DNA from 3 places in the Pseudarthrobacter sp. C1 genome. Region 2 is predicted to be linked to each of the others. Evidence: riboswitches for the same ligand, from Rfam matches in the RefSeq annotation. Region 2 holds a riboswitch; each other region holds the start of a gene.
The links. Region 2 has a riboswitch for cyclic di-AMP ahead of U7114_RS08400 (LysM peptidoglycan-binding domain-containing protein). Riboswitches for the same ligand answer to the same signal wherever they lie in the genome.
Positions count from the first base shown of each region.

Region 1: another riboswitch for cyclic di-AMP. It lies ahead of U7114_RS17520 (hypothetical protein); the one in region 2 lies ahead of U7114_RS08400 (LysM peptidoglycan-binding domain-containing protein).
Region 3: another riboswitch for cyclic di-AMP. It lies ahead of U7114_RS02400 (C40 family peptidase); the one in region 2 lies ahead of U7114_RS08400 (LysM peptidoglycan-binding domain-containing protein).

Region 1 is NZ_JAYESK010000013.1:9,559-18,898, reverse strand. Features, by position in the region: gene U7114_RS17555 (YhgE/Pip domain-containing protein) at 1-1,848, shown strand, start outside; gene U7114_RS17550 (TetR/AcrR family transcriptional regulator) at 1,845-2,513, shown strand; gene U7114_RS17545 (hypothetical protein) at 2,522-3,259, shown strand; gene U7114_RS17540 (SixA phosphatase family protein) at 3,291-3,818, opposite strand; gene U7114_RS17535 (winged helix-turn-helix domain-containing protein) at 3,895-4,761, opposite strand; gene U7114_RS17530 (response regulator transcription factor) at 5,421-6,161, shown strand; gene U7114_RS17525 (HAMP domain-containing sensor histidine kinase) at 6,169-7,695, shown strand; cyclic di-AMP (ydaO/yuaA leader) riboswitch at 7,791-7,951, shown strand; gene U7114_RS17520 (hypothetical protein) at 7,957-8,652, shown strand; gene U7114_RS17515 (glyoxalase superfamily protein) at 8,668-9,057, opposite strand; gene upp (uracil phosphoribosyltransferase) at 9,118-9,340, opposite strand, start outside.
Region 2 is NZ_JAYESK010000004.1:163,690-173,029, forward strand. Features, by position in the region: gene U7114_RS08395 (protein adenylyltransferase SelO) at 1-561, shown strand, start outside; gene U7114_RS08400 (LysM peptidoglycan-binding domain-containing protein) at 709-1,533, opposite strand; cyclic di-AMP (ydaO/yuaA leader) riboswitch at 1,537-1,737, opposite strand; gene U7114_RS08405 (lytic transglycosylase domain-containing protein) at 1,977-3,317, shown strand; gene U7114_RS08410 (TraR/DksA family transcriptional regulator) at 3,338-3,697, shown strand; gene U7114_RS08415 (DNA alkylation repair protein) at 3,694-4,263, shown strand; gene U7114_RS08420 (DUF1810 domain-containing protein) at 4,247-4,702, shown strand; partial or broken gene U7114_RS08425 (metallophosphoesterase family protein) at 4,777-5,282, opposite strand; gene U7114_RS08430 (DUF1918 domain-containing protein) at 5,414-5,611, shown strand; gene U7114_RS08435 (NUDIX domain-containing protein) at 5,667-6,170, shown strand; gene U7114_RS08440 (endonuclease/exonuclease/phosphatase family protein) at 6,167-6,844, opposite strand; gene U7114_RS08445 (thioesterase family protein) at 7,030-7,833, shown strand; gene U7114_RS08450 (PadR family transcriptional regulator) at 7,961-8,503, shown strand; gene U7114_RS08455 (ABC1 kinase family protein) at 8,509-9,340, shown strand, end outside.
Region 3 is NZ_JAYESK010000001.1:540,938-550,277, forward strand. Features, by position in the region: gene U7114_RS02365 (alpha-mannosidase) at 1-2,305, opposite strand, end outside; gene fdhD (formate dehydrogenase accessory sulfurtransferase FdhD) at 2,455-3,333, opposite strand; gene U7114_RS02375 (molybdopterin molybdotransferase MoeA) at 3,415-4,791, opposite strand; gene U7114_RS02380 (DUF6457 domain-containing protein) at 4,788-5,081, opposite strand; gene mobA (molybdenum cofactor guanylyltransferase) at 5,098-5,739, opposite strand; gene U7114_RS02390 (HNH endonuclease) at 5,789-6,289, opposite strand; gene U7114_RS02395 (NlpC/P60 family protein) at 6,550-7,317, opposite strand; gene U7114_RS02400 (C40 family peptidase) at 7,477-8,148, opposite strand; cyclic di-AMP (ydaO/yuaA leader) riboswitch at 8,219-8,416, opposite strand; gene U7114_RS02405 (M23 family metallopeptidase) at 8,529-9,340, opposite strand, start outside.

The DNA of each region.
Region 1 (9,340 bases), on a different contig from region 2:
CCGGCCAGCGACGGAACGCGGCTTGACGCGGGGGCGAAGGTGGCGGACAGCCTGGTGGACGGCAACGTGTTCCACTGGATACCCGTAGCCACCACGGAAGAGGCGGACCAAGGTGTCAGCAACGGCGAATACGCGTTCGCCCTGAAAATTCCCCGGGACTTTTCGGCCAACCTGGTGTCCCCCGGCAGTTTCGATTCCGCCAGCCAGGCAATGCTGAACGTCACCACCAACGATGCCAACAACTACCTCCTGAGCACCATCGTGGATAAACTCACCACTGCCGTCCACAGCACCGTTGCCACGGAGGTGGGCGAGGAAACGGCCAACCAGCTGCTGACGGGTTTTGGCACCATCCACACACAGATGGTCAAGGCGGCAGACGGCGCGGGCCAGGTGGCGGACGGCGTGGCGCAGCTCCGCGACGGAGCCGCCGCCCTCCATGAGGGCACCTCCGAGCTGAGCAACGGCGCCGGCGGGCTTTATGCCGGGCAGGCCAAGCTGCGCGACGGCGCCAACGAGCTGACCGACGGGGCAGGCCAGCTCAGCAGCGGACTCTCCACGCTCAAGGACAAGACGTCCACGCTGCCCACCGATTCCCGTACCCTCGCCGCCGGTGCAGCCCAGGTGGCAGCCGGAAACGCGCAGCTGAACGCCAAGGTGCAGAACGTTGCAGCCCAGCTGGAAGCCGCAGACCAGGGGCTCCGGACACGGGTGCTGGAATCAAACAGCAGGCTTATCGCGGCAGGCGTCCTTACGCAGGAGCAGGCCGACAGCATCCTGGCCGACTTCGACGCCACAGCCGGCTCGAGCCCAATGGCTGCAGCCAAAACGGGAATCCAGGCAGATGCCGCCCAGATCCAGCAACTGGCGGACGGGGCACAGTCTGTCAGTGCCGGCGCGGCGCAGCTCGCCGCTGGCACGCCGGCACTGAGGGACGCCGTGTCGCAGGCTTCGTCCGGCGCCGACCAGCTGCACACCGGGGCTGCCGCACTGGCCACCGGAGAACAGGCCGCGCTCGACGCGGCCGGCCGTCTTGCTGACGGAGCAAGCAGTGTGGATGCCGGGGCGGCCCAGCTGATGAATGGTGCCGGGACAGCAGCGGGCGGGTCACGCACGCTGGCGGACGAAATCGGCAAAGGCGCCGGGCAGGTGCCCAACCCCGACGACGCCCAGAAGAGCAACATCTCCCGCGTCATGGCAGACCCTGTGGCGGTCAGCAACGTCTCACAGGCCAAGGCCGAGTCCTACGGGGCCGGGCTGGCACCGTTCTTCCTCGCCCTCGCGCTGTGGATCGGCATCTTCATGCTGGTCCAGGCAATGCGTCCCATCACCCAGCGGGCGCTGGCGTCCAATGCGGCGTCCTGGAAGATCGCACTGGGCGGCTGGCTCCCGTTCCTGGCGGTCTCGGCGGTGCAGGCAACCCTCCTCACCCTGGTCGTGAATCTTGCCCTGGGGCTCAATCCCGCCCACCCTGTCCTGATGTGGTTCTTTATGCTGGCCGCAGCAATGGCGTTCAGTGCCCTCATCCAAGGCGTTGTGGCGCTGCTCGGCTCTCCGGGGAAACTCGTGGTGCTCATCCTGCTGGTCCTGCAGCTGGTGTCCTCCGGCGGGACCTTCCCGTGGCAAACCACTCCGCAGCCGCTCCACGTGGTGCATGAGGTCCTGCCCATGGGCTATGTAGTGGCCGGGATGCGGCACCTGGTCTATGGCGGGGACCTGACCGTGATCGCACCCACGGTCCTGGGCCTGGTGGGCTATACCGCCCTGGGCGCGGCCATGTCCACGGTTGCGGTGCGCCGGAATAAGTACTGGACCCTGAAGACGCTGAAACCTGAGATTGCGGTATGAGCACGGAACCACCGGGAGCGGCGAAGAGCCTGCGCACCGCCCGGACGACCGCTACGCGCCAGAAACTCTTCGAGGCGTCCATGGAACTCATCGGCGAGCGGGGTGCGGCCGGCGTCACGGTTGATGAGATCGCCGCTGCGGCAGGCGTCTCCAAGGGAACCGTCTACTACAACTTCGGCAGCAAGTCGGAGCTCATCGCGCAGCTGCTGCGGCATGGGGTGGACATCCTGAAGGCCCGCCTCCTGGGAGCACCGGAGCAGGGAGCAGGCCAGCCCGGGGGCCGAGCCGGGGCTAGCGACCCGCTGCTGGCCATGGAGGCAATGATCGGACAGGCCCTGGACTTCATGGCGGACTACCCGTCCTTCGCGCGCCTCTGGGTCAGCGAAAACTGGCGTACGCCCAGCGAGTGGCAGGGCACCTTCGCCGTCCTTCGCGGCGAGCTGCTCGGCGTGATCGGGGAGGCAGTGGAGAAGGTGGCGCAGGCATACCCGGTGGACCCGTCGGTTTCCCGGGGCAGCCTGGAAACCGCCATTTTCGGGGCCTGCTTCGTGGTGGGACTGGACCGCCAGACGTACCACCCCGAGCGGACGCGTGACCAAAGTGTTGCAGCAATCATGGCCATCATGCGCGGCTACGTGCTGAAGCAACCCTCAGCTCAGGGATGATTGGACCCATGGGGAAGAGCGGAAAGTTCGCGGTTATTTCCGGTGTTGTTGCGGCCGGCCTGCTGGTGCTGACCGGGATGACGCTCGCCGAGCCGGTGTTCATTGCGTTCCTGGGTGTCCTGGCGCTGGCGTGCCTGGCCTGCATGACGGAGATCCTGAACCGGGGGCGGCGCCTTGCCCTGCTCGTGGCCGGCGCGGGCACCAGCCTCACCATCGGCTTTTCCCTCGCCTTCGTCAGCACGTGGGAACTGGCTTTCGCCGGCCAGTCCTCGTTCGTCGGTACGCCGTTGCCCACTGACGACCCCGACAACTACTTTTTCGGCGCTGCCACTGCAGCCGTGGTTACCCTGCTCGTGCTGTTCCTCGGTGCGGCCTGGCCCCGCGGGCGCCGGCTGCACGCGCTGTCGCGGAAAGGCACGGCTGGACGGGGTACGGCTGGACGGGGCCCCGGCAGAAAGGGCACGGCAACAAAGGGCACGGCAACAAAGGGCACGGCAACAAAGGGCACGGCAGGCAGGAACACAACAAGCAGGGGCACGGCCGGCAGGGACGCTTCCGTGCAGGGACGGACGGCGGCGGGCAGGCCGGCCGCCAAGGGAACAGCCCAGCGCAAACCGGCCCAGCAGGCAGGGGGCCTCCGCGCGCCCGCGCGGGTGCCTTCAAGCGCAGCCAACCGGCCGTCGTCGTCCGCTTCCCCTGCCAGGACGCCGCCGAAAACGGGGGCCAAAACCACGCCGCGCCGGTAACTCCTGCCGGCCCGGCAGGATGGGCGCCAGGTTAGTGGGCCCGGGGAACCTTGAACTTGGTGATGCGGGCGTCCTGTCCGTCCAGTTCGGCCCAGGATTTCTCCGTCTCCAGGACGGTGAGGGCGTTGGTGGGGTACCGGGTGGCAGCGTCCATGTAGGCATGGTGGTCGGAATCCCGCGAGGCGAGGTGCATTGCCAGGTCCTGGACCCCCGGCAGGTGTGAAATCACCATCAATGTGGTCACGGTGTCCGGAACGTGGTTGATGACCGTCAGCATCCGAAGTGCTGAGGCAGCGTACAGCCCGTCCTCAAGCTTGGGGGTGGGCGCTTTGTCCCCCAGCTCCGAGCACACCCAGGTGCAGGTCTGCCTGGTCCGCAGGGCACTGGAGCAGAGGATGAAGTCCGGGACGATATCGTGCTTGAGCAGCCAGCGGCCGGCCAGGGGCGCCTCCCGGTGGCCGCGCTCCTCCAGCGGACGCTCGTGGTCGGCCACCCCGCCCGGCCAGTCGGCCTTGGCATGGCGCATGATCACAAGCCGTCGAAGATGGTGCCCACTCATGGCCCTAGCCTATAGCCCGCCGCCCAAGCCAGGCACGGAGGGCACATACGCAGAGAGCGCGGCCTTGAGGTTAGTGCTAGATCGAGTATTCCGGAGCGGCCCAGACAACCACTTCGGGGTGCTCGTAGAACCGGTACCCCTGGCCGCGGACGGTGCGCACGGTGTTGGCGAGGCGGCCCAGCTTGGAGCGCAGCCGGCGGATGTGGACGTCGATGGTGCGCTCGTTGGGGACCTCTTCGGCGTTGCGCCAGAGGCCTTCCAGGAGCTCATCGCGGCCCACGGTGCGGGTTCCGTTCTCCACAAGGTAGTTCAGGAGCTCGAACTCCTTGAACGTCAGGTTGAGGGACTCGCCGTCCAGGTGGACTTCGCGGCGGGCGAGGTCGATCAGGACACCGGACGGGCGCGGCTCCTGGGCCTGCGCGGGACGCGCGGCGTCAGTGCGCGGGCGGGTGTTGACGGTGGGGTCACCGAACGTGGAACGGACGACGTCGAGCGCGGAACCGGGAGTGCCTGCGGGGGCCACGGCGACGGCTGCGTAGCTTTCGGCCCCGGACACCAGGGACTGGGCGTAGGCGCGGATTTCCTGGGCCAGCTTGGCGATGGAGGTCCCGGCGGCCGCCGCGGTTTCCTCGTCGATGCCCATGTAGAGCACGAATCCGCGGGCGACGTTGTCATTGGCGACAGGCCGGACAGCAGCCGGACCGGCGACTACGGGAGTGGGGGCCGTCATCGGTGCCGCGTCGGCAGGCTGGACGGCACGGAGCTGCCCGTAGGAATTGGGGTTATAGCCCTGGGGCGCGTAGCCCTGGGCGGGAAAGTTGCTTCCGGAAGCAGAGGGAGCAAGGGCAGGGCGGGGGCCGAAGCCGGGGCGGAGGCCGGTCTGCTGGCCCGCCTTGGCGGCGTTACGGACAGAGATGTGGACGTATCCGGATGCAACTGACATAAGTGCTTACCTCAATGTGAATGGCCGTCATCACGGCCCGAATGCTGGGTTTCCCCGCAATGCGAACTGGGGAGGGGCGCCCGACGCTGGGCTGGGGGCGAATGCCTAAGAACTTCGGAGGGTGGGAAGGTCAGGCGTGCATTCGACAACAGCGCATGTCGGCAGCAGCGGATGTGCTGGGCCAATATTCTGCGTATGCAGGTGCTGTTGAGTTCTTGTTCACATTGGAAGTGTGCAGCGTAACAATGCCAACTTGCAAGTAACAATGGACGCGATCGTCCGCATAATGAGACGAACTGGGCTAATGTGCTGCAAATCACGATTCTGGCGGAGCCATAAAAATAACGCTTGTTATCCCTTGGAGGCGTCCGATTCCGCCCCTAGGCAGAATTTTGTTCGACAGCATGGTGCTTCCCGTCGAAAATATTCAAGACTGGGACTGATAGGGAAATCCCACTCACCGCCTTGCTGGCGTGTCCAGCCGCCCGCGTTTTCGGACAAGAAATTTTCCAGGAAAACTGCCGCGCGACGGCAATCCCGCAGCAGCGGCCACGCAGGAGCAGCCGCATTTCCGGCATCCAGCTCGCTAGGCTGGGATTCACAGCTTGGTCACAGGAACGCCATAGCCGGGCTTAAACCAATAATCGGAAAGTTGTCCCATGGCCACGTCGCACTCCATGACAAACAACCTCCCCAAACTCACCCATCCGGACGGCTCCCCCATCAGGGCCCTCGTCGTGGATGACGAACCCAGCCTCTCTGAACTCATGAGCATGGGGCTGCGCATGGCGGGCTGGTCCGTGGCAGTAGCTGCCGACGGCCCGGAAGCGGTGAAGCTGGCCAAGGACTTCCGCCCCGACGTCCTGGTATTGGACGTCATGATTCCAGGGTTCGACGGCGTCGAGGTCCTGAACAGGATCCGCGCTTTCGCACCCGAGGTTCCCGCGCTTTTCCTGACCGCCAAAGACGCGGTCCAGGACAGGATCGTGGGCCTCGCTGCCGGCGGCGACGACTATGTGACCAAACCCTTCAGCATGGAGGAAGTCCTGCTGCGGCTGCACCGGCTGGTCCAGCGCTCCGGAGTTGCCGCCATGGACACTGCGGAACTGGTAGTGGGAGACCTTGTGCTCAACGTCGACACCCGGGAGGTGACCCGCGCGGGCGAGGAGCTCCAGCTGACGGCCACCCAGTTCGAGCTGCTGCGCTACCTCATGGAGAACCCAAAGCGCGTCATCAGCAAGGCCCAGATCCTGGACCGGGTGTGGAACTACGACTTCGGCGGGCAGGCAAACATCGTGGAACTCTACATCTCCTACCTGCGCAAGAAAGTGGACGCCGTGCACCCGCCCATGATCCACACCGTGCGGGGCGCCGGGTACGTCATCAAGCCGGCGGAGTAGGCGCGCCATGACCTCCGTGCACACCGCGGAGCCGCAGCCCCGGAGCTGGCTCAAACCCGCCACCTGGCACTTGCGCACACGCCTTATCCTGCTGGCCATGGCGCTGTTGATCGCCATCTGCGGTGCGGTGGGCGTAGCCAGCTACGCCTCGATGGACTCCTTCCTCACCCGCCAGCTGGACGAGCAACTGAGCCAGGCCGCAGCCCGCTCCAACGATCCCGGCCGGCCTCCCTCCGGCGGCTTCAACGGCAGGGACCCCCTGGATTCCCGCGGACAAAGCGTGGGAACACTGAACGCCCGCATCCTCAACGGCCAGGTCAACAGCGCCGGCTTCCTGGCCCCGGACACTACGCGCTCTGCGCTGTCCTCCGAGGACAAGCAGGTCCTGCTCGCACTGGCCACCGATGCCCGGCCCGTTGACCGCACGCTCTCAAACGGTGACTACCGGCTGATTGCGGTCAAGACCAGTTTCGGCGACGTCCTGGTCACAGGGCTCCCCCTGGCCGCCAAGGAGAGCACGCTGACGTCCCTGGTGTGGACCTTCGTGTTCGTCTCGCTGGGCGGGTTGCTCCTGATCGGGCTGGTGGGCACGGTCCTGATCCGCCGCACCATGAAGCCCCTTGAACAGCTCTCCGAGGTGGCCACCCGGGTTTCGCAGCTGCCCCTGGACGCCGGCGAGGTGGCACTCGCCGTTCGCGTCCCGCCGTCGAACTCCAACCCTGGAACTGAGGTGGGCAGCGTGGGGCACGCGCTGAACCTCATGCTGGACAACGTTGCGAATGCGCTGCAGGCGCGGCAGAAGAGCGAGACCAAGGTCCGGCAGTTCGTGGCTGACGCCTCCCATGAGCTGCGCACGCCGCTGACCGCCATCCGCGGCTACACCGAACTGATGAGAATGACGGAAAACTTCACTCCGGACGGGGAGAAGTCGCTGGCACGGGTGCAAAGCCAGTCGGAACGGATGACCGCTTTGGTGGAGGATCTCCTGCTGCTCGCGCGGCTCGACGAGGGCCAGCCGCTGAAGCTTGCCGAGGTGGACCTGACCCAGCTGGTGGTGGAAGGCGTCAGCGATGAGAAGGTCATGGCGCCAGGGCACACCTGGCGGCTGGAGCTCCCCGACGAGCCGGTGGTGGTGAACGGGGATCCGTCCCAGCTGCGGCAGGTGCTGATGAACCTGCTCTCCAACGCCCGCAAGCACACCCCTCCGGGAACCACGGTGGTAACGGGGGTGGAGAAAACGCCGGAGGGCGCCGCAGTGGTGACCGTAACGGACGACGGCGGCGGCATACCGCCGGAGTTCGTGGACCAGGTCTTCGCCCGGTTTGCCCGCGCAGACGCGGCACGTGCGGGGACCAGCGCGCCCGGCGCGTCCGCCGCTGAAGGAACCAGCGGTTTGGGCTTGTCCATCGTCGAGTCCATTGTTGAGGCCCACGGCGGACGGGTAACGGTGACGTCGCAACCCGGCCGCACGCAGTTCGCCCTGCGGATACCCCTCATGCGGGGAATGGCACAAGGCGGCGCGCCGTCATCGTGACCTCCGTTACCAAAATGTGACTTATGCGCTGAACTCCTGTACCGTCGAATGGGTGCGGTCCCCGTTCGGGCCGCATATCCCGGGTTGACGCCAAGCTCTGCCACTTCCCGGATTCCTCTTGAACAACGGCAGAGGCGGGGGACCCACCGTCCCGGGCACTGACTGCCCTTGGGGTTAAGCCTGCACGTGTTTTTTCCGTGCGGCCGGATGCCCTCATCCGAACCCGACAGCTAACTCCGCAGGTGTGAGAGGCGATCTATTATGTCCAAGTTCCTTGTAAAACCACGCCCGAATTCAGGCACGGATGCACGCTCCACGCGTGCAGCAGGCAAATTCCCCTCCGTCGGCCGGCGCGCCGGGCTGCTGGCAGCATCCTGCGCCCTACTTGTTGGAGTTGGCGCTGCGGGCCAGGCCACCGACACGGGTGCCCGCGTGGCAGCCACCGGGGCGCAGGCTTCGGAGTCCCATTCCAAGCTGAGCATGGAGCAGAGCGAAATCCGGGCCAACCCTGCGCCTGAGCCCGCAGCCGAGCAGATCAACGTTGTCCCGCAGGCAGCCGAACCTGCTCCCGTTGCCGAGCCCGCACCGGCTCCTGCGCCGGAACCCGCTCCGGCCCCGGCACCCGAGCCCGCACCCGTCGTCGCGGTTAATGATCCCGCAGGCGCCCAGGCGTACGCCGCAGGCCAGCTGGCTTCCTATGGCTGGGCTCCGGACCAGATGCAGTGCCTGCAGACCCTCTGGACCAAGGAATCGGACTGGACCACCACGGCCACCAACCCGAGCAGCGGCGCCTACGGCATCGTCCAGTCCCTGCCGGCTGAGAAGATGGCCAGCGCCGGAGCCGACTACCTCACCAACTACCGCACGCAGATTAACTGGGGCCTGAACTACATCCAGGAGCGCTACCAGTCGCCGTGTGGTGCACTGAACTTCCACTTGTCGAACAACTGGTACTAGGCGGGATGCAGTAACCTACTTCTGCTGCTCCCCCGCGTCCCGGCCGGGGATGTACTGGACGGCCCACCGGTTCCCGTCCGGATCCGCGAAGTACACAAAATGGCCCCAGTCCTGCACGTCCACTTCGCTCACGTCCACCCCGTTGCCCTTCAGGTGCTCGTAGGCAGCCTGGATGTCGCTGACCACGAGCTGGAGGTTCGAGCCGGTACCCGGAGGCGCGTCCGTGAGCCCTTCCCCGATGCAGATGGAGCAGGCCGAGCCGGGAGGAGTCAGCTGGACAAAGCGGATGGAGTCCGTGGGCCGCTGATCGAAATCGGCATTGAACCCCACCTTGTTGACGTAGAAATCCTTGGCCCGGTCCACGTCGGACACAGGGACAAACACCAGTTCCAGTTTCCAGTCCATCCGCACAGGCTAGCCCTGCGGCCGGGAACAGGAAAGGCCTGGCTTTAGCCTGCGATGTCCTTAGCCTGCGATGCCGTACAGCCGGTCGCCTGCGTCGCCGAGGCCAGGAACGATGTAGGACTTCTCGTTGAGCCTTTCGTCGATGGAGGCCAGCACGATGGTGACGTTGGCGCCGGAGAGTTCTTCCTCCAGCTTCGCCAGTCCTTCCGGAGCAGCAAGCAGGCAGATGCAGGTGACATCAGAGGCGCCGCGCTTGAACAGGAACTTGATGGCTTCGCGCAGC
Region 2 (9,340 bases):
GCTGAGGCCATGCTGCCGCTCTTCAACGAAGACCAGGAACAGGCTGTCGGCCCCGCGGTGGAGGCCCTAGGCACGTTCCGCGGCCGGTACAGTGATGCCTGGTTCGAGGGCATGAAGGCCAAGCTCGGCGTGCCTGCCGGCCCTGCGGCAGGCCCGGAACGTGACGAAGCCTCGGACCTTGTGGATGGCGTGATCGGCCTGCTGAAGGACGGACCCGTTGACTACACGCAATTCTTCCGGAACCTTGGACAGGCCGCCCGGGGCAACTCCAGGCCTGCCCGCGGCATGGTGCCGGACCTGGGGACTTTCGATGCCTGGGCCGGACGCTGGGCCGCGCTGAAGCCCGACGCCGAACTCATGGACAGCGTGAACCCCGCGTACATCCCCAGGAACCACCTGGTGGAGGAAGCACTGGCCGCTGCCACCGAGGGCGATCTTGACCCGTTTAACCGCCTCCTTGAGGTTGTCCGGTCCCCGTTCCAGGAGCGTCCGGGGCTGGAACGCTACACGGAAGGACCGCCGGAGGACTTCGGCAAATACCGGACCTTCTGCGGCACCTAGCCGTAATTCCAGCGGAGCCAAGGGAGCCCCAAGGACCCTTAAGAACGTGGAAGGGGCGGCAGCCGGTAAACCCGGCTGCCGCCCCTTCCAGCCCCTTCCACAGGGTGGGACTGCCCCGCTGCGAGCGGACTGCCCCGTCGCCGTTGGTTACGCTACGCGGACGAAGGAAGCGCCGCTCAGCCAGCTGATGGAGTGGACTTCGGTGCTGTAACCGTTCACGCCGCCGCTGACAACCTGGCCGTCGCCGGCGTAAACGCCCACGTGGCCGGCCGTGATCACGAGGTCACCGGGAGCGGGGGAACCCACAACAGTGCCGTACTGGAAGAACTGGGTGGGAGCCAGGTCGCCGACGCTCAGGCCAACGGAACGCAGGGCGTTCTCCACCATCGCGGTGCAGTCCTGGCCGACGCCCACCTGGCTGTAAGCCGAGGCGAGAATTGCTGCTCCGGTGCCCGTGCCGGTGCTGGCAGAGGCGTAGGACAAGTTCATCCCCGTGTTCGCCGGTGCCGTGGCAGCGGCGGTCTGGACGGGTGCCGGGGCGGGTGCGGCGGCCGGAGCTGCCGGGGCGTAGCCTGCACCCGGGATCTGGATCTGGTCGCCGGGGTAGATAACCGCGGAGATTGAAAGCCCGTTGGCTGCCAGGACATCGCCCAGGGCCACGCCGTAGGCGGACGAGATGGCGCCCAGCGTGTCGCCGGTTACCACCGTGTGGACGGTGCCGGCTGCCGCAGCGGGGGCTGCAACTGCTGCGGCGGAGGCCTGGACGTTAGTGGTCTCGGTGGTGTCCGGACCGGTCACGCCGGCGTGCGCCGGGGCGCCGACGCCGAAAGCAATGCCGGATGCGGCTGCCACGGCGAGTGCCGGACGGCCCAGGGTCCTGGCCTGCGACTTGGCCGAAACAGCCAGTCCTTCGAGGACGATGGAGCGGGCCGGAGTTGCGCGGTGACGGGCGGTGGTGGAAATTTTTGACACAGTTGATCGCCTCTCCCATGCCTGCGGGGTGAGCTGTCGGGTTCGGGCTGGAGATACCCGGCCGGGAGCAACTCCGAAAGGAACGGAGGCGCCAGCGACTTAACCCCAAGGCCTCTTGAGAGGCCGTGGAAACTTGGTTCCCCCGTCCCTGCCAGCTGGATAGCGATGGTTCCCGGTTCAGCGGCAGGGCTCGGCAAGCTGAGGGGAATGTCCCGTCTGGGAGGGACACCTTAAGACCATAACCCGCCCCGGCGCCGATTGTCACGTTTGGGTAACATGCGAGGTTCTCCTCTCGGTTTATGCAAACGAACCGACTCTGGGTCGCGGGCACTGCGCGCACGCTCAGGCTTTCACCGTGGAAAGTCGATGGCTTGTCTCTGCTGTATAACGATGCAGGCCCCTCATCCTTGAAGTGAAGGTTGAAGCCGGTAAGCTTCCGAACTATGTCCCGTTCCGTTCTAAATGCCCGGCACCGCCTGCCCGGGACACTGCTGGCCGCCGCCCTCGCCGGCAGCGTCTGGCTGACTCCGGCCGGCGCGGCCGAGGGCGTTCCGCCTGGTGGCTACCCCTCGTGGGAGGACGTGGAGCGGGCCAAGCTGACCGAGGCCGGCACGGAAAAAGAGATCGGTATGATCGCAGGCCTGTTGGACGGGCTGCAGGCGCAGTCGGAGGCCTTGGGCAACGCGGCGGTGGCGTCAGCCGCTGAGTCTGCAGCGGCTGATGCCGCGTTGGCAGCATCCACTGCCCGAGTGGAGTCGCTGGCGGAACAGGCCGGGACCGCCAAAGCCGAACTCATCCGCCACAGGAAGGGCATCGGAGCCCTGGCCGCCCAGTCCTACAAAACGGGCGGTACGAACATGGGGTTCTTCGTGGCCCTTGATGCGATCGGGAACAACAATGTCCACGGGCTCAACGTGGTGCATCTGGTGGGCGGCAAAACGGCGGGCCTTGTGGACAAGGCAGCCGCCGCGGGGAAAGTTACGGCTTCGCTGGCCGATCAGGAGAAAGCCGCCCGGGCCGAGCGTGAACGGCTGTCCGACGAGGCGGCGGAAAAGCTTGCGGCGGCCCGATCGGCCCAGGAAGCCATGGCACGCCAGCTTACGGAAGAACAGCAGCGCAGCCGGGAGCTGACCGAGCAGTTGGCGTCCCTGAAGGGCACGACGGCGGCGGTTGAGGGTGAATTCCGGCGTGGACAGGCGGCTCTGGCCGCTTATGAAGCAGCGCAGGAGGCGAAAAGGGCCGCGGCCGGGGAAGAGGCACGACGACGGGCTGCCGCAGCCGCCGCGGCGGCAAAGGCGCAGCCATCTGCTGCTCCCGCCCCCGTGCGTCCGGCTCCTGCCGATCCGGCACCTGAAAATCCTCCGGCCGGCAACCCTGCGCCGCCGGATCCTGCTCCGCCTGTCCCCGCTCCGGCGCCTGCCGCGCCGCCCAGCCCGCCCGCCGTCGTAATTCCCTCTGCTCCTGCGGGTGCGGTCAACGATCCTGCCGGTGCCAAAAGCTACGCCTCGGGCAGGCTGGGGGCCTATGGCTGGGGATCGGACCAGTTCCTCTGCCTTGCCCGGCTTTGGACCAAGGAATCGAACTGGCTGACAACGGCCACCAACCCGTACTCCGGTGCCTACGGCATCCCGCAGGCGCTGCCGCCGGGCAAGTATTCCAGCGCCGGCAGCGATTGGCTGACCAACTACCGGACGCAGATCGAGTGGGGCCTTGGCTATATCCGCGAACGGTACGGTTCCCCCTGCTCGGCGTGGAACCACTCCGTGGCCAGGAATTGGTACTGACACCGCGCTAGGCTTTTCCCATGCCTGATTTCGAAAGATTCCGCGTCCTCCTCGAGGAGGAGCGGAAGCGGAAGGTGGCACTGCTCCCGGCGCTCCGCGCCGACATTGCCTCGGCAAACTCTGCGCGCCAGGATTCGAACGTCGACGACGAACACGATCCTGAGGGTTCCACCATTGCCTTCGAGCTGTCCCAGGCAGCTGCCCTGCTGCAGCAAAGCACCGCCGGCCTTGACCAGGTGGAGGCCGCCCTGGCCCGGATCGCTGCCGGCACGTACGGCATCTGTTCGGTTTGTGGAGAACCTATCGCGGAGGGAAGGCTGGAGGCCAGGCCGTGGACACCGTTCTGCATCAGGCACGCAGCCGCGGGACGTGGCCGATGAACGGCGGGACCGACTGTGTGGCGGCCGCCGCGGCGTTCATCGACCGCACCCTGCAGAATGAAGGCGCCTGGTACCGGGCGGACGACGTCGAGTCCCGGCTGGGCGGGGTGCTGTCCTCCTACGGCTCTTCGGTGGGCGCCGTCCGGGGAACGGTCCGGGACGCCCTGCGGAAGTTCAAGGAGCTGGACCACGATGCCGTGCTCCAGCTGGCGTCCGGGCTGTGGGGCCAGCCGAAACCTGGCAGCAGGCCGGTTTTTGAGCGCCGCCTGGCCGCCGTGGTGCTCCTGCAGTCAAGGGCCGGCCTCCTGCTGCACTCCGACCTGACCCGGATCGAGGGCTTCCTTCGTTCCGCGGAAAGCCCCGAGTTGGTGGACCCCCTGCTGTCCGACGTAGTGTTGCCGCTATTGGCTGGACTGGCAGGACGCGACCGGCAGCGCGCAGGTGTGGTCCTTGCCAGGTGGAGCCAGGACCCGGACGCGCGGCTGCGCAGGGCTGCGGCCTGCATTGGGCAGCAGTCCGGCACTGAGGCCCCCCACAAAGGAGACAGCTATGAACGATCCCTATGACCTGAAACGCTTCGTGTCAGCCCAGGACAGCGGCGCAGGCGAGGGCGGGACCTTCGGGCAGGCCTTGGCTGAGCTTCAGCTCGGCAACAAGGCCGGCCACTGGATGTGGTTCATCTTTCCGCAGCTCGCCGGCCTTGGGCAAAGCCCTACCTCGCGGAAATACGCCATCACTTCGCTGGCCGAAGCCCGGGCGTACCTGGACCACGAGGTCCTGGGCCCGCGGCTCCTGGAGTGCGCCCTGGCGTTCACCAACCACGCCGGGCGCACTGCCGAGGAAATCCTGGGCGGCATCGATGCCAGGAAGCTGCACTCGTCCATGACCCTGTTCCTCCGCGCCGCGCCCGGCGAAACAGTGTTCAAGACCGTCCTTGCCCAGTTCTTTGACGGCCAGCCGGACGAGGCCACCGACGCCCTGCTCGCGGAGCAGGACCAGGACTGAAAAGCCAAGCACGTCTACTGTTCCGGCGCAAGCAGTACGCGGCCCCTGTCGACCCCGTCCCTTCCCGCCTCCCGTCAGCCGCGGGAAACCTCCACCAAGCGGACGTCGGCCAGCCGGCCGGCGTCCACGACGGCGGTCATGTAAGTGCAGGCCGGCTGCCGGCGGCGGTCGGTGGGTGAACCCGGGTTCAGCAGGCGCAGGCCGCGCGGGGTGGTGGTGTCCCACGGGATGTGGCTATGCCCGAAGACCAGGACGTCCGCCTCCGGGTACAGCGCTTCGCAGCGGCCTCACGTCCCTTTGCCTGGCCGGTTTCGTGGACCATCGCAAAGTTGACTCCCTCGAGCGTGGCCGTGGCAACTTCCGGCAACCGTCGGCGCAGCTGCGGCCCGTCATTGTTTCCGTAGACGCCCAGCAGCGAGCGGCTCCGCTGTTCAAACTCCGCCAAGAGGGACGCGTCAACCCAGTCCCCGGCGTGCAACACCATGTCGGCGCTTTCGACGGCGGACCACAGCTGTGCGGGGAGCGCCCGGGCGCGCTTCGGGACATGGGTATCGGCAACCAGCACAAGATGCAGCGGCATGGTCAAAATCCTGCCATGGCACGGCTCTTTCCCCACCTCGCCGCCATGCACTCCATTTCCCTCCGCACTTTCTCCTTCGCCCTTTCCCCGCCGGGTAGGCAGTCGTACTCTTGGGCTGGGAGGTGATTGCCATGGAGGCAACGCAAGGCGACCGCATCATCGTCCATGGAAGGACCGTTGGGGCCACAGACCGGCACGGGGTGATCCTGGAGGTGCGGGGCCAGGGCGGGACGCCGCCCTACCTCGTCCGCTTTGATGACGGACACGAAACCATCATGTACCCCGGCGGTGATTTCGCCGTCGAACGCGGCCACGCGAACCAGGCCTGACTGACATCCGGCACGGCAGGTGCACCCCGTCCACGGCACCTGTCAGACTGGAACGATGGATCACTTTTCGGTTTCCACTGCGTCCTCAGCCCCGCCCGTCCGCACCGGTCCCCGGGACCCGGGCGACGCCTGGGTCGAAGGGGACCGCGGCCGCTACTGGGGGCGGTTCGGTGCAGCCGGAGTGCTGGCGTACGATCCGGACAAAGGCGTGCTGCTGCAGCACCGGGCTGTCTGGAGCCACAACGGGGGGACGTGGGGCCTGCCCGGAGGGGCGCTCCATCATGGCGAGGAGCCCGTCACAGGCGCGCTCCGGGAAGCCTTCGAGGAAGCTGCCGTACCCGCCGGCAATGTCGACCTTCTCTTCACGTCCTTCTTTGACGTGGGTTATTGGTCCTACACCACGGTGGTGGTGCTGGTCAGGGAGCCCTTTGATCCGGTGATCAGTGATCCCGAAAGCCTCGAACTGCGGTGGGTGCCGGTGGCCGATGTGGACTGCCTCGAACTGCACCCGGGCTTCGGGGCATCGTGGCCCGGCCTGCGTGAACGGCTTGGGGCCTAGTAGTCCGGACCGTATTCGGCGGTGACCAGGATCGGGAGGTGGTCCGAGTTCCCGCGTGGAAGCGTTTCGACGCTTTCGATGTCGAGGCCCAGTGACGTTGCAAAATCGAAGTGGCCCTTGAATACCTTGTACCGGGTGTAGGTGCGCCTGTTGCTGAGCGACAGGGCATAGCCGGAGTTCTTCATGTGCAGGTCCAGGTTCTTCGTGAAGAACGGATAGTTGAAGTCGCCCACCATCAGGGTCATCAGGCCTTTGCCCATGCTGAGCAGCTCGGCATGGGCGGCGTGGATCTGCTTCCGCCGCAGCGAGTTCGAAGCCGTGAGGGGCGCGGCGTGGAAGGAGCCGATGACCAGCTCATGCTGCGTCTCGTTGTCCATCACCCGGGTGCCGATCAGCCGCTCATGGGCCGGGGCCAGGACCCGGTCGTGCATTGACTTCTTGAGCGCGAAGGACTGGGTGTCCAGGGCAGTGAAGCGGCTCATCCGGTAATAGATGGCCAGCCCCAGCCGGTTGCCCTTGGTGGCATCCGCCAGGTGCAGCGGCCCCAGCGTCTCGGGGAGGTCACTGGAATCCACCTCCTGGAGGCAGAGCGCATCAATGTCATGGTTCCGCGCCAGGGCGAGGAGTTCACCGCTCGCCTTGTGTTTGCGGAGGTTGTAGCTGATGACACGCATGGAACACCTCTTCCGAGGGTTGCTGACAGGACCAGTTTCCGAGTCTAGTCGGATCAATCCTGTCCGGCTCCAACATTTCGCCGCGTCCGGCCAAGTCTCCCTCGGCAGACCGCCTCTGCCGCCCGTCCGGGGGACGGCGGATAGAGTTAAGGCCAATTCACTGAGTATCACCGGAGGGGCGCGCTTTGACCGCAGACTTGCCTGAACTGGCCGCAGGAAGCTTCTACTACCTGAACCTGGGCGGGGGACGATTCCGTTCCACCATCCATGCCCAGGGTGCCTGGAACGTGCACGAGCAGCACATGGCGCCCGCGTCAGGCCTGATGGCGGACAGCCTGGAACGGCATGAGCCGCGGGCGGACATGCGGATGGCGCGGATCAGCTACGAGATCCTGGGGCTCATCCCGGGCGGCGCCTTCCATATCGAAACCACCACCCTCCGGCCGGGGAAGACCATCGAACTCCTCCAGGCGGAACTGGTGGCCGGCGGGCGGACTGCCATTCGCGCCACCGCCTGGCGGCTGGTCACCAGCGATACCACCGAAGTGGCGGCCATCGAAGACAACCCGATTCCCGGACCGGAGGACTGCAAGCCATACGACGGCGCGTCCGTCTGGCCGGGCGGCTACATCCGCTCCCTTGAAATGAGGGTGGCGGAAGGGCACCGGCCGGGCGCCGGAAAGGTCTGGCTCAGGACAGACCACCCCCTGACGGACCGTGGCGACAGCGGCGACCTTGCCCGGCTCATGGGGCTCGTGGACACCGCCAACGGTATTGCGGCCCGGGTCCCCCCGGGCAAGGACAGTTATGCCTTCCCCAACCTGGACCTCCAGATCCACATGTACCGCCGCCCCGAGGGGGAATGGCTGGGCCTGGACAATGCTGTGTCGTTCGGCGGAGACGGGATTGGCCTGACATCCACCGTGCTGCACGACCTCCAGGGTCCGTTCGGGCGTGCCGAGCAGATTCTCACCATCCGCAGAACCTGACATTGCGCGCGGATTTCGGCCGCAGAGGCCGAAGCCGCGCGCTCATGAAATCTCCCCTGCCCCTAGCTCCGAGCCTGTGTCGTTGAGTATCGTTGTATATCGTTCAGGATTCACAAGGGAGAACATCATGCGTGGTTCATATCAATCCGGCGGATTCGGCGGGACCAACATCGATGGCATGTGGCAGGCCGTCGAGGAACTGCGTTCCCGGTTCGAAAAGCGCGCAGGAACCCGCGCCGGCAAAGGCGAGGTCCGCGCCGCCGTGCTGGCCCTCCTGGCGGAGCGGCCCATGCACGGCTACCAGATCATCCGCGAAATCGAGGAGCGCAGCAACGGCAGCTGGAAGCCAAGCGCCGGCTCGGTCTACCCCACGCTGCAGCTGCTCGCGGACGAGGGGACCATCCGCGCGGAAGAGTCCAACAGCCGCAAGATCTATTCGCTGACAGAGGCCGGCCGTGAGGAAGTGGCCAACGACCATGCCGCGGCGGCCCCCTGGGAATCAGCGGGTTCCCAGGCCGGCGGGTTTACGGCCCTGCCCAAGGCCGGTGTGGAATTGGCACAGGCTGCAGCCCAGGTTGGCCGCACGGGTTCACCGGAGCAGGTGCGGCAGGCCGTGGCAGTGCTCGATGAGGCGCGGCGCCGGATCTATTCGATCCTCGCCCAGGACTGACGCGGGTGGCGTTCGTCCGCCGGGACCGCCCCGCCCCGGTACCCGGCGCCGGAGGCACCCGCGCCCGCTACCGCCGCATCCTTCGCTTTGCCGCGTGGAACCTGGCTGTGACGTGGTGGTTTGAGCTCTTCCTCCCGCGGATCGGGCTTGCCCGCATCGCCGGGCGGACACGTTCGAAGAGAATGCAGGGCTTCGCCCGGAACTTCCACCTGATGGCAGTGGAACTGGGCGGCCTGATGATCAAGGTGGGGCAGTTCCTGTCCTCCAGGCTCGACGTCCTTCCGCCCGAGATCACCAGGGAGCTTGAGGGGCTGCAGGACGAAGTCCCTCCGGTTCCGTTTCCCGCGATCCGCGCCCTTGCGGAGAAGGAACTGGGCGCCCGGCTTGAGCAGGTGTTCGCCTTCGTCGAGGAGGTGCCGGTCGCGGCCGCCTCGCTGGGCCAGGCGCACCGTGCCCGCCTCCTGCCCGCCGACGCCGCCGACACCGGGCTCAGCAACGTGGTCCTGAAGGTGCAGCGTCCGGGCATTGACGGGATTGTCGACGTCGACCTGGCGGCCCTGCGCAAGGTGGGAGGGTGGCTCAGCCGCATCCGCCTGGTTTCCAGCCGTGCGGACGTCCCGGCGCTGGTCGAGGAGTTCGCGCAGACGAGTTTCGAGGAGATCGACTACCTGCACGAGGCGGCAAACGCCGAGCGCTTCGAGGCCGCGTTTGCAGCTGATGACAGGGTCGGCGTGCCGCGCGTCGCGTGGGAGCGGACCACCCGGCGCGTCCTTACCCTTGAAGATGTCACGGCCATCAAGATCACGGAGGCCGGAGCCCTTCGCGCCGCCGGCATCG
Region 3 (9,340 bases), on a different contig from region 2:
GGGACGGGCTGCCGGCCGCAAGGCTGATGTGCTGCGTAACGGGGGACGCGCCGGCAAGCCGCTCCACCGTGACGACAGCCTCTGCCCCTTCCCGGCTCAACCGCACGGATGCCGCCTGGGTCAGCGGCGTGACGTTGCGCCGGTAGAACCCGTCGATGTCCCAGGCGTCCCATTCGTTGGGCGTGTCCCGGTGCAGTTCGAGGAGGTTGCCGCGCTGGCCCGGCGCAATGGCTTCGCGGCCGGTGGCATGATCCACCAATGACGTGAGAAGCCCGCTACCGTCCAGCACCGCGCGGATGACGCCGTTGTCCAGGATGTAGCCGCCGTCATGGGCCTTGGCATGGACCTCTCCGGCCGGCGCGGCAGGTTCGCCCGCAGCCAGGGCGGGAACGCCGGCCCTGGCATGCGGCGCTGCGTTCAGCAGGAAGGTCCGCTCGCCCTTGCCCAGCGTGGCGGCGGCAGCTTGGCTGATGATTGCTTCAAGGGCTTCACCGATTGCCTGGTAGTTGCGCTCGGCATCCTGGTGCACCCAGGCAATGGCGCTGCCCGGAAGGATGTCATGGAACTGCTGCAGCAGCACCAGCTGCCACAGCCGCTTGAGCTCAGCGGCCGGGTAGGCGTATCCGCCGCTGGCACGGACCGCGGCCGTGGTGCACCACAGTTCGGCCTCCCGCAGCAGGTGCTCACTGCGCCTGTTGCCCTTCTTTGTCCTGGCCTGGCTGGTGTAGGTTCCGCGGTGCAGTTCGAGGTACATCTCGCCAACCCAGACAGGCAGGACGGGGTAGTCTTCCTCCGCCTGCGTGAAAAAGCTCTCGGCCGAGCCGATCCGGACCTTGGGCGAGCCTTCCAGGTTGGCGGCGCGCGACGCTGCCGCCAGCATTTCCCGCGTTGGTCCGCCACCGCCGTCGCCGTAGCCGAACGGCACCAGGGACACGGTGCCGCGCCCATGGTCCCGGTAGTTGCGTTCCGCGTGTGCCAGTTCGCGGCCGGTCAGCTCCGAGTTGTAGGTGTCTACCGGCGGGAAGTGGGTGAAGAGCCTGGTGCCGTCAATGCCCTCCCAGTTGAAGGTGTGGTGGGGAAACTTGTTGGTTTGGTTCCAGGAGATCTTCTGGGTCAGGAACCAGCGGCTGCCGGCAGACTTGACGATCTGCGGCAGCGCAGCAGAATAGCCAAATGAATCAGGCAGCCAGGCTTCGTGGCACTCAACGCCGAATTCCGCCATGAAGAAGCCCTTGCCCTCCACGAACTGGCGTGCCATGGCCTCACCGCCGGGCATATTGGTGTCCGACTCGACCCACATTCCGCCCACGGGGACAAACTGGCCAGAGCGGACCTTCTCGCGGATACGGCTGAACAGTTCAGGGTAGAGCTCCTTGATCCAGGCCAGCTGCTGCGCCGAGGAGCAGGAGAACACAAAGTCCGGATTTTCATCCATCAGGGACACCACGTTGGAGAAGGTCCGTGCACACTTGCGGACCGTCTCGCGCACCGGCCAGAGCCAGGCGGAGTCGATGTGCGCGTGGCCGGTGGCCACCAGCTGGTGGGCTGAGGCATAGGCCGGCCGGGCCAGTACTTCGGCAAGTGCTTCACGTCCCGCTGCGGCGGTGCCAGGAACATCGTCCGGGTCCATGACGTCCATCATGCGTTCAAGGGCGCGGAGGATCTCATGCCGCCGCGGCAGTTCCAGGGGCAGTTCCGCCATCAGGCCGGAAAGGGTCCGGATATCCTGCTGGAGTTCCCAGACCGCCTGGTTCAGTTCCGCAATGGCGATGTTCCCCAGCCGGTACTGCGGCGCCGTCCCGGCCGTGGACTTGTCACCGTACGGCATGGGGGCGAAGGTCCAGCCCTGCGCGACGTCCGGGTTCGCGGCGGCTTCCACGTAGAAGTCCACCGCCATGCCGCCACCCAGCAGCTTCAGCGGTATGTACTGGTTCCTGGGCGAGACAGCCTTGATGGTGGTGCCGTCCGGACGCCAGGCCAGGCCTTCGCACTGGAAGCCGGGAATTTCGGTGGTGAAACCGAGGTCCACGAGCACTTCAACAGTGGTGTCCGGCCCGGTGCCCCACGATTCGGGGACTTCGCCCTGGAGCCGGAGCCATTTGGTCCCCCAAGGCTTCCCCCAGGGAGCCCCGTGTTCCTGGGGCTGGAAGTCCTGCCGCATTGCCTCCAGCGCGGGGACTGGCTCATCGGGCGCATCCCAGCTGCTCAGGGTAAGGGGAAGGCTCCGGCCGTAGACCGCCGGGCTAATCCGTTCACGCACGAACCTTTGGAGGCGGACTTCCGTTATCCGGCGGTCGTCATGCAATGTGGGCCCTCTTCAGCGGTTGGGACTGGACCATGCTGTCCATTCGATGGATAAATCTACCCGCTGGTAGCCCGTTTACCAACCCTTTCGGAAAACGCATCCCGGACGCTGACCTGCGCGCAAGTCAAGCTTACGACGGCGGCCGAAGCTTACGACGGCGGCGCCGCGGCCACCGGCCGCCGTATCCTTCCGTCACCGGCATAGATGTTAAGGCTGGTTCCCCTGCTGAAGCCGGCGAGGGTCACTCCGCTGGCCTCGGCGAGTTCGACGGCAAGGCTCGACGGCGCACTGACCGCAGCGAGGACGGGGATTCCGGCGAGCGCAGCCTTTTGGACCAGCTCGAAGGATGCCCGGCCGGAGACTTGGAGCACGGTGCCGCGAAGCGGCAGCAAACCTTCCCTCAGGGCCCACCCCACAACCTTGTCCACCGCATTGTGCCGCCCCACATCCTCCCGAAGGCACAGAAGCTGGGGGCCGCCGTCGTCCCCTATCTTGAAGAGCCCGGCAGCATGGACGCCGCCGGTGTCATCGAAGAGGCGCTGGGACTCCCGGAGGATGCCCGGAAGCGAGGCAAGCACCTCCGCGGAGACGCTCAGCGGATCCCCGGCGGGGTTGAAGTGCGAGGATTTCCGGACGGATTCTATGGAGTCGGTCCCGCAGATGCCGCATGAACTGGAGGTGTAGACGTGCCGGCCGATGGAAGGAAGCTCCACGTCGGGCCGCAACTGGGCCTCCACCACGTTGAAGGTCTGCACCCCGTTTTCGTCTTCCCCGGCGCAAAAGCGCAGCGAAACGAGCTGCCCGGACTCCCAGATGACGCCCTCTGACACGAGGAACCCGGCCACGAGGTCGAAGTCATCCCCCGGCGTGCGCATGGTTACCGAGTAGGACAGGCTTCCCAGCCGGATTTCCAGCGGCTCTTCCACCGCCAGGACGTCCTCCCGGTACCGGACCGGAAACTCGAGGGCGTTCGGGGAACCGTCCAGCACATACTTGTGCACCTTGCGGCGCTGGGTCACGCGTCCCATATCCCACCGTTCCTGTCCATGTGTCCATCATCGCAACTGCCTTGGGGCGATGCCAGCGTGGCTGCAGCACGTTGGCAGGCCTCAGCCAAGGAGTGCGCTCCAGTCTACGGGGCCGGCCGGCGCCGGTTTGGCGGCCGGCTTGCCCGTCCGTCCGGCAGTGCGCGCCTTCGTCTTGGCGGCGGGCTCGGGCGGCGCCGGGATGGGCGGCCCCCACGGAAGGGCAAAGGCGGGCACCAGCTCTCCCAGCTGCACCCCGTGGGGAGGCACAACCAGAACGCCGTCCGCTGAAGCCAGCCCGCGCATCATGCCCGGGCCGGTGTGCTGGGCGGGAGAGGCCATGCCGTAAAGCAGGCGGAACGGGACCAGGCGTGTGCGCCCGGGTTCGGGGTCGAGGGTGGTTCCGCAGGGAACCTCCTGCACGGCCGGCAGCGTGCGGTGTCCCAGCGCCGCGAGCAGCGGGGCCCCCACCGTGGAAAGTGCCATCATGGCTGCAAGGGGGTTACCCGGCAGTCCAAGCACGAACCGCCCGTCCGGAAGTTCGGCCAGGACGGCCGGGTGTCCGGGACGCATGGCCACGCCGTCAATGATCAGCCGCCCGCCCAGCTCCCGCACGGCCCGGCGAAGGTGGTCGGTGCCGGATTTTCCGGTCCCGCCTGTGGTGATGACGACGTCGGCCGGCAGGTCCGGCGCGCCCGGCACCCCGGGGACCACGTCCTCCAGTGCCGCCAGCCATTCAGCGTACGAATCGCCGATCCGTTGCTGTCCGCCCGGCAGCCCGCCCAGCATGCCCACCACGGCCGGTAGCTGCGGGCCGAAGGTGTCACGCACCTGCCCCGGAACCGGCAGGCCGCTCCCAACCACTTCAGAACCGGTCAGCAGCAGCCGGACCAGGGGCTTTCCCTGGACCACAAGTTCGTCATAACCGGCCAGGGCTGCGAGGGCCAGGTGCGCAGGGTTCAGCACCACGCCGGCCTTGACCAGGATGTCCCCTTCCGAGGCCTCCTCCCCTGCTTTCCTGACATGCTGGCCTGCACGGGGCTCGCCAGGGCGGGCAGTGCCGCCGGTCACCAGGACGGGCAGCCCGTCTTCGTCTTTGTCCAGGCGGGCGCTTTCGCTGCGCAGCACCGCCTTCGCCCCGGGCGGTATGAGTCCCCCCGTGGCAATGGGACTGGCCTGGTGCGGAGCCAGCGGCAAACCTGCATCCACCAGGATCCACGGCCCCGTGCCATTAACGGCCCAGCCGTCCATCGCCGATGACGCATAGTGGGGCATCACCTGCAGGGCCACAATGTCCTGGTCCAGCCTGCGTCCGAGGGCCAGCTCCAGGGGAACAGGGCCGGCGGGGATTGGAGTGCCGGCGTCGAAAGCTGCCTGCCGGGCTTCTTCCCACGTATGGTCGAGGTGCCTCGGCTGCCCGCCCCCGGGAGCATCCGCTGCTTGCTGGGACTCCTTCGTCATTCGCCGGGAGCCCCGGCGGCTTCAGCATCGTAGTCGGCAGCCAGGGAACGGGCCACGGCCAGGGCGGACTCCATGGAAGCAGCATTGGGTGCCCGGCCCGAGCCGGACGCCAGGCCGGCGGCATACCCGGCAATAAACGTCGTCAGGGGCGCGGCCGGACGGACCACCGAGTGGGCGGCCACACCGGCCAAGGCAAGGATGGCGTTGACGTCCACCTGGACGTCCTCCAGTTCATAGGCCTGGAGGAGGGACCTGCACCACTCCTCCAGCGTTTCATCCTGGCTTTTCACGAACGTGCCTCCCTATTTAACTGCGGCTGCGCCGGTCCTGGCCTTTGTCCTGGTTGCCGGCGGCAATCCCTAGTGCGGCGGCATCATCCCAGGTGTCCACGTCTGCCGTGGAACCTGCAGGGACGGTGACAGGCTGCACCTCCAGACTAGCAAGGAGGGAGCGCACGGAGCCGTTAATAAGGGCGCCACGGGACGAGAGCTGCGCCGCCGAGGTTTTTAACGCAGCCGTGCGGTAAAAACCGGCCAGAGGCTGGAGCCGGCCGTCTTCCGCGCGTGCCATGGCGCCGTCTGCGTTCGTCGAAACCATGGCCGCCACCAGTGCCTCCACTGCGTCCCGGACCAGCGGCATGTCACACGCCAGCACCAAAGTGAACTCCGCCTCGTGTCCGTCCCGGGCCAAGGCGTCAAGTCCGGCGGAGATGGCAGCTGCCGGCCCCGCGAACTCCGGCTCTTCCCGGCAGAAAAGCACCCCGGGGACAGAATGTCCGGCGTCCGGGCCCACCACCGCCGTCCGCGCAGCATCCGCTGCAGCGGCCAGGGCGCGCTGGAGGAGGGTGTCATGATGGAAAACCAAGCCCTGTTTCGGCACCCCGCCCAACCGGGAAGACCGGCCGCCGGCCAGGATCACTGCATTGAAGTCCAGCCGCTTCTGTTCCATGCCCCCAGCCTAGCCATCGGCGGCGCTGCGGGCGTGCCGAAGGTTCCGGTCAGGCGGCCCGCTCCGGCAGAAGGAACGGATCCCAGGCTGGAGTGGGCTTCTCAAGTTCCTTGATCTGCCAGATGGTTCCATGCGGTGGCTCCGGGACGAAACGCAGTTTCCAGCCCATTTCCGCCGGCGTATGGTCGCCCTTGACGTTGTTGCAGCGCAGGCAGGCCGCCACCAGGTTCTCCCAGGAGTCCTCGCCGCCCCGGGACTTGGGGTGGACGTGGTCGATGGTGTGGGCCGCTTTACCGCAGTACGCGCATCTGTGGCCGTCGCGCCTGAGCACTCCGCGGCGGCTGACAGCAGTGGCCTGGTTGTACCTCGGCCGGATGTAACGGTTCAGGAGAATCACCGAGGGACGGCCCAGGATTTCCTGCGGTCCCACCACGGGATCATCGCCTTCGGCAACCACGCTGGCCTTGCCCGTGAGCACAAGCACCAGCGCCCGGCGGAAAGTGATCACCGCCAGGGGCTCATACCCAGCATTCAGAACGAGAGTGCGCATGCACGTACCTCTTCACGGCCGCACCCGTCCAGGGGCACGAGGGCCGGCTGCCCTCGGCATGTCCGGGCTATGGATCGACACCACAAGAGTAAACATAGAAGCGCGCGATCGGCTAATCGCCCTTTCCCTGAACGGTCGTGTCGATCCAGTCAGGCGGCGCATACTGAACGGCTGGAGCAGCCGGCAGTTAAAAGGCAAGAACCCTTGCCGTGAGGGCAAGGGTTCTTTTGAGTCCTGGTCGGACCGCCGGAACTGGCGGGTCAGTTCACTCGGATGAACACGGGGCCGGAGCCGACGTTGGCGCTGAAGACCACCGTCTGGTTTCCGTTGTAGCCACCGTGGACGGCCTGGCCGTTGCCTGCGTAGACAGCAATGTGTGCCATGCCGGCACCGCCGTCGGCGTAGTAGATCAGGTCGCCGGGCTGCGCCTCGGCAGCGCTGACGGTGCGACCCAGGGAGAGGTAGCCTGCAGGCCAGTCGTGGAAGTTGATCCCCACTGCTGCCAGGGAGTTCGTGACCAGCATGGTGCAGTCCTGCATAACACCCAGCTGGGCGTATGCAGCCGACAGGATGGCTGCACCCTTGCCGCTGGCGGAAGCAGTGGGAGCGGCGGCCGGGGCCGAGGCCGTGGAAACCTTGGCCGTGACCTTGGGAGCAGCAGGCTGGGCGACGGGGGCCGGCTCGGCCTCCTGGACCTCGACAGGTGCGGGTTCTTCGATAACCGGGGCCGGCGTGGTGGTGACGGCGGGCTTTTCGAAGGTGATGTTGATCGTGGAGGCCGCGGAGATGGGGGCTTCGACGGCGGATTCAACTTCCAGGGTGGAAGCCGGAGCGGAGTCGCGCTGGACGTTGGAGTCGGCAGCGTTCGCCGCGATGCCGCTGGTCAGTACCAGGCCGGAAGCGGCGGCGATGACAGCGGCCTGGCGGCCTACGCCGCCGGCGTTCTCGCCGACAGCCTTGGCGATGATGGCGATTGAGCTGGTTTTGGTGACCTCGGCGCGATGCCGTGCGGTAGCACGAGTAGTCATCAGTTCTCTCTTTCGTTTTCCTCAGGCCGTTGTGGGCACCAAGGGATGTGGACGCGCCGGCATCTTGGGGGTACGCCGGCACGCCCCGAACGGGGATGTGGTGTTAGCGGAAAGCGTGGTGGAGCAAAGAAATAGTTCTTGGACCCGAGGGTCCAAGAACTATTTGCTGATGGTGAAGAACGAAGAGGTGCCGGTGGCGGCTACGGCGTGGAGCAGCGTGCCCTGGGAGGGGTTGAGCGCGCTGACCATCATGCCGTTGCCGACGTAGATGCCGACGTGCGCTCCGCCGTTCTGCATGACCAGGTCGCCGGGCTGCGGGGTGGAGGTGGGGGTCATGGCAGTCCAGGCGTTGACGCGGGGGATGCTGATGCCGGCCTGGGCGTAAACCCACTGGGTGAAGCCGGAGCAGTCCCATCCGGTGACCGGGCTGGTGCCGCCCCAGACGTAGGGGCTGCCAATGCCCGTGTAGGCGATGGCAGCAATGCCTGAGGTGGAAGCGGAAGAGACAGTCTTGGCCAGCTTGTCCGCTGCAGACTCCGAACTCGACGCTGCGCCCGTTTCCGTGGCGGTGGACTGTGGGCGCACCCGCTCCGGCTTCGGGGCGGCAGTGGTCTTGACCACGGGCCGCTCGAACGACACGGTGGCCGTGGGGGCTGCGGTGACTGCCAGGGCAGCCTGCGCGGAGCCGGACTCGGTGGAAGCGGAAACACCAGCGGTGGTGTCCGCTGCGTTGGCGGGCAGGCCCATGCTGAGGATAAGACCGGAAGCTGCGGCGATAACGGCAGCCTGGCGACCTACTGTCCCGGCATTGGCACTAACAGCCTTGGACATAGTGTCCAAGGGGTTGGTACGAACCGTTTGCGCACGGTGGCGCGCAGAATTATTGCGTGAAGACACGAAGGTAGCCTCTCCCAATGCCTGCGAGGTGAGCTGTCGGATTCGGATGGGAGTCACCCGGCCGCGCTGCTTCCAAGGAAGTTTTGCGACTTAACCCCAAGGTCTTAGCCAAAGCCAAGACCAAAATTGGTTCCCCCGCCCCTGCCAGACGATGAAATGCGAACGGACCTTGAGCGGTGGCAGAGTTAGGCAATCCGCACAAGAGCGTCAACTTCGGAAAAGTTGACGCGAGTTAGACGGTACAGCAGTTTTGAGTGAATGTCACATTCAGGTCACGGCAAGTCACGATCATCTGATAGTTCACCGTCACTTGACTACAGCCAGCCAGTCGGATCGACCACTTCGCCGTTGACCTGCACCTCGAAGTGGAGGTGGCAGCCCGTGGAGGCGCCCGTGGTCCCGCTAAGGGCAATTACGTCCCCGCGCGAGACGGTCTGCCCCTCCCTCACGCTGAAGGAGGAGAGGTGGTTGTACGTGGTTTCCAGGCCGTTGCCGTGGTCCACCACAACGCGGTTTCCGCCGCCGAACTGGTGCCAGCCCACGAAGGTCACGGTACCGGTGGCGGCAGCGAAGACCGACGTACCGCACTGGGCCACATAGTCCTGGCCGCGGTGGAAGTCGCCTGAGCCACCGGTGATCGGGCTGACGCGGTAGCCGAAGGGGGACGCTGTGGTCAGCGTGGCCAGTGGAGCGCCGAGGCTTCCTGCCGAGGCAGCACGTGACACCGAGCCGGCGGACTGGGCACTGAGAAGCTGCTTGAGCTTGCCGTCCGGATCCGCCTGGGTGACCACGGCGGAACGGCTGAAATCGATCTGGGCACCGGCCTCGGCTGAGATCTGCGGCTGCGGCGTGACGGCTGAGGCTGCCATCGGAGTAACACCGGGAGCGTCGGTGGCCATCACGGGGCTGGTGGCCGGCACCGTCACGGTCAGCACCAGGCCTGTGGCTGCGAGTGCGATTCCGGCCTTCTGGCCGATTCCGCTCGCAGCAGCGAACTCGGTGACTTGGCGGAAGGGACCACGACGGCGGCGCGCATCACGGTGGGGATCGCGGGGGCGTTCCGTGGTGATGACTTCAACAACCCGCGGCGTCGAAGCGGGCACCGCTGCGCGGCGGCGTCCCCTGG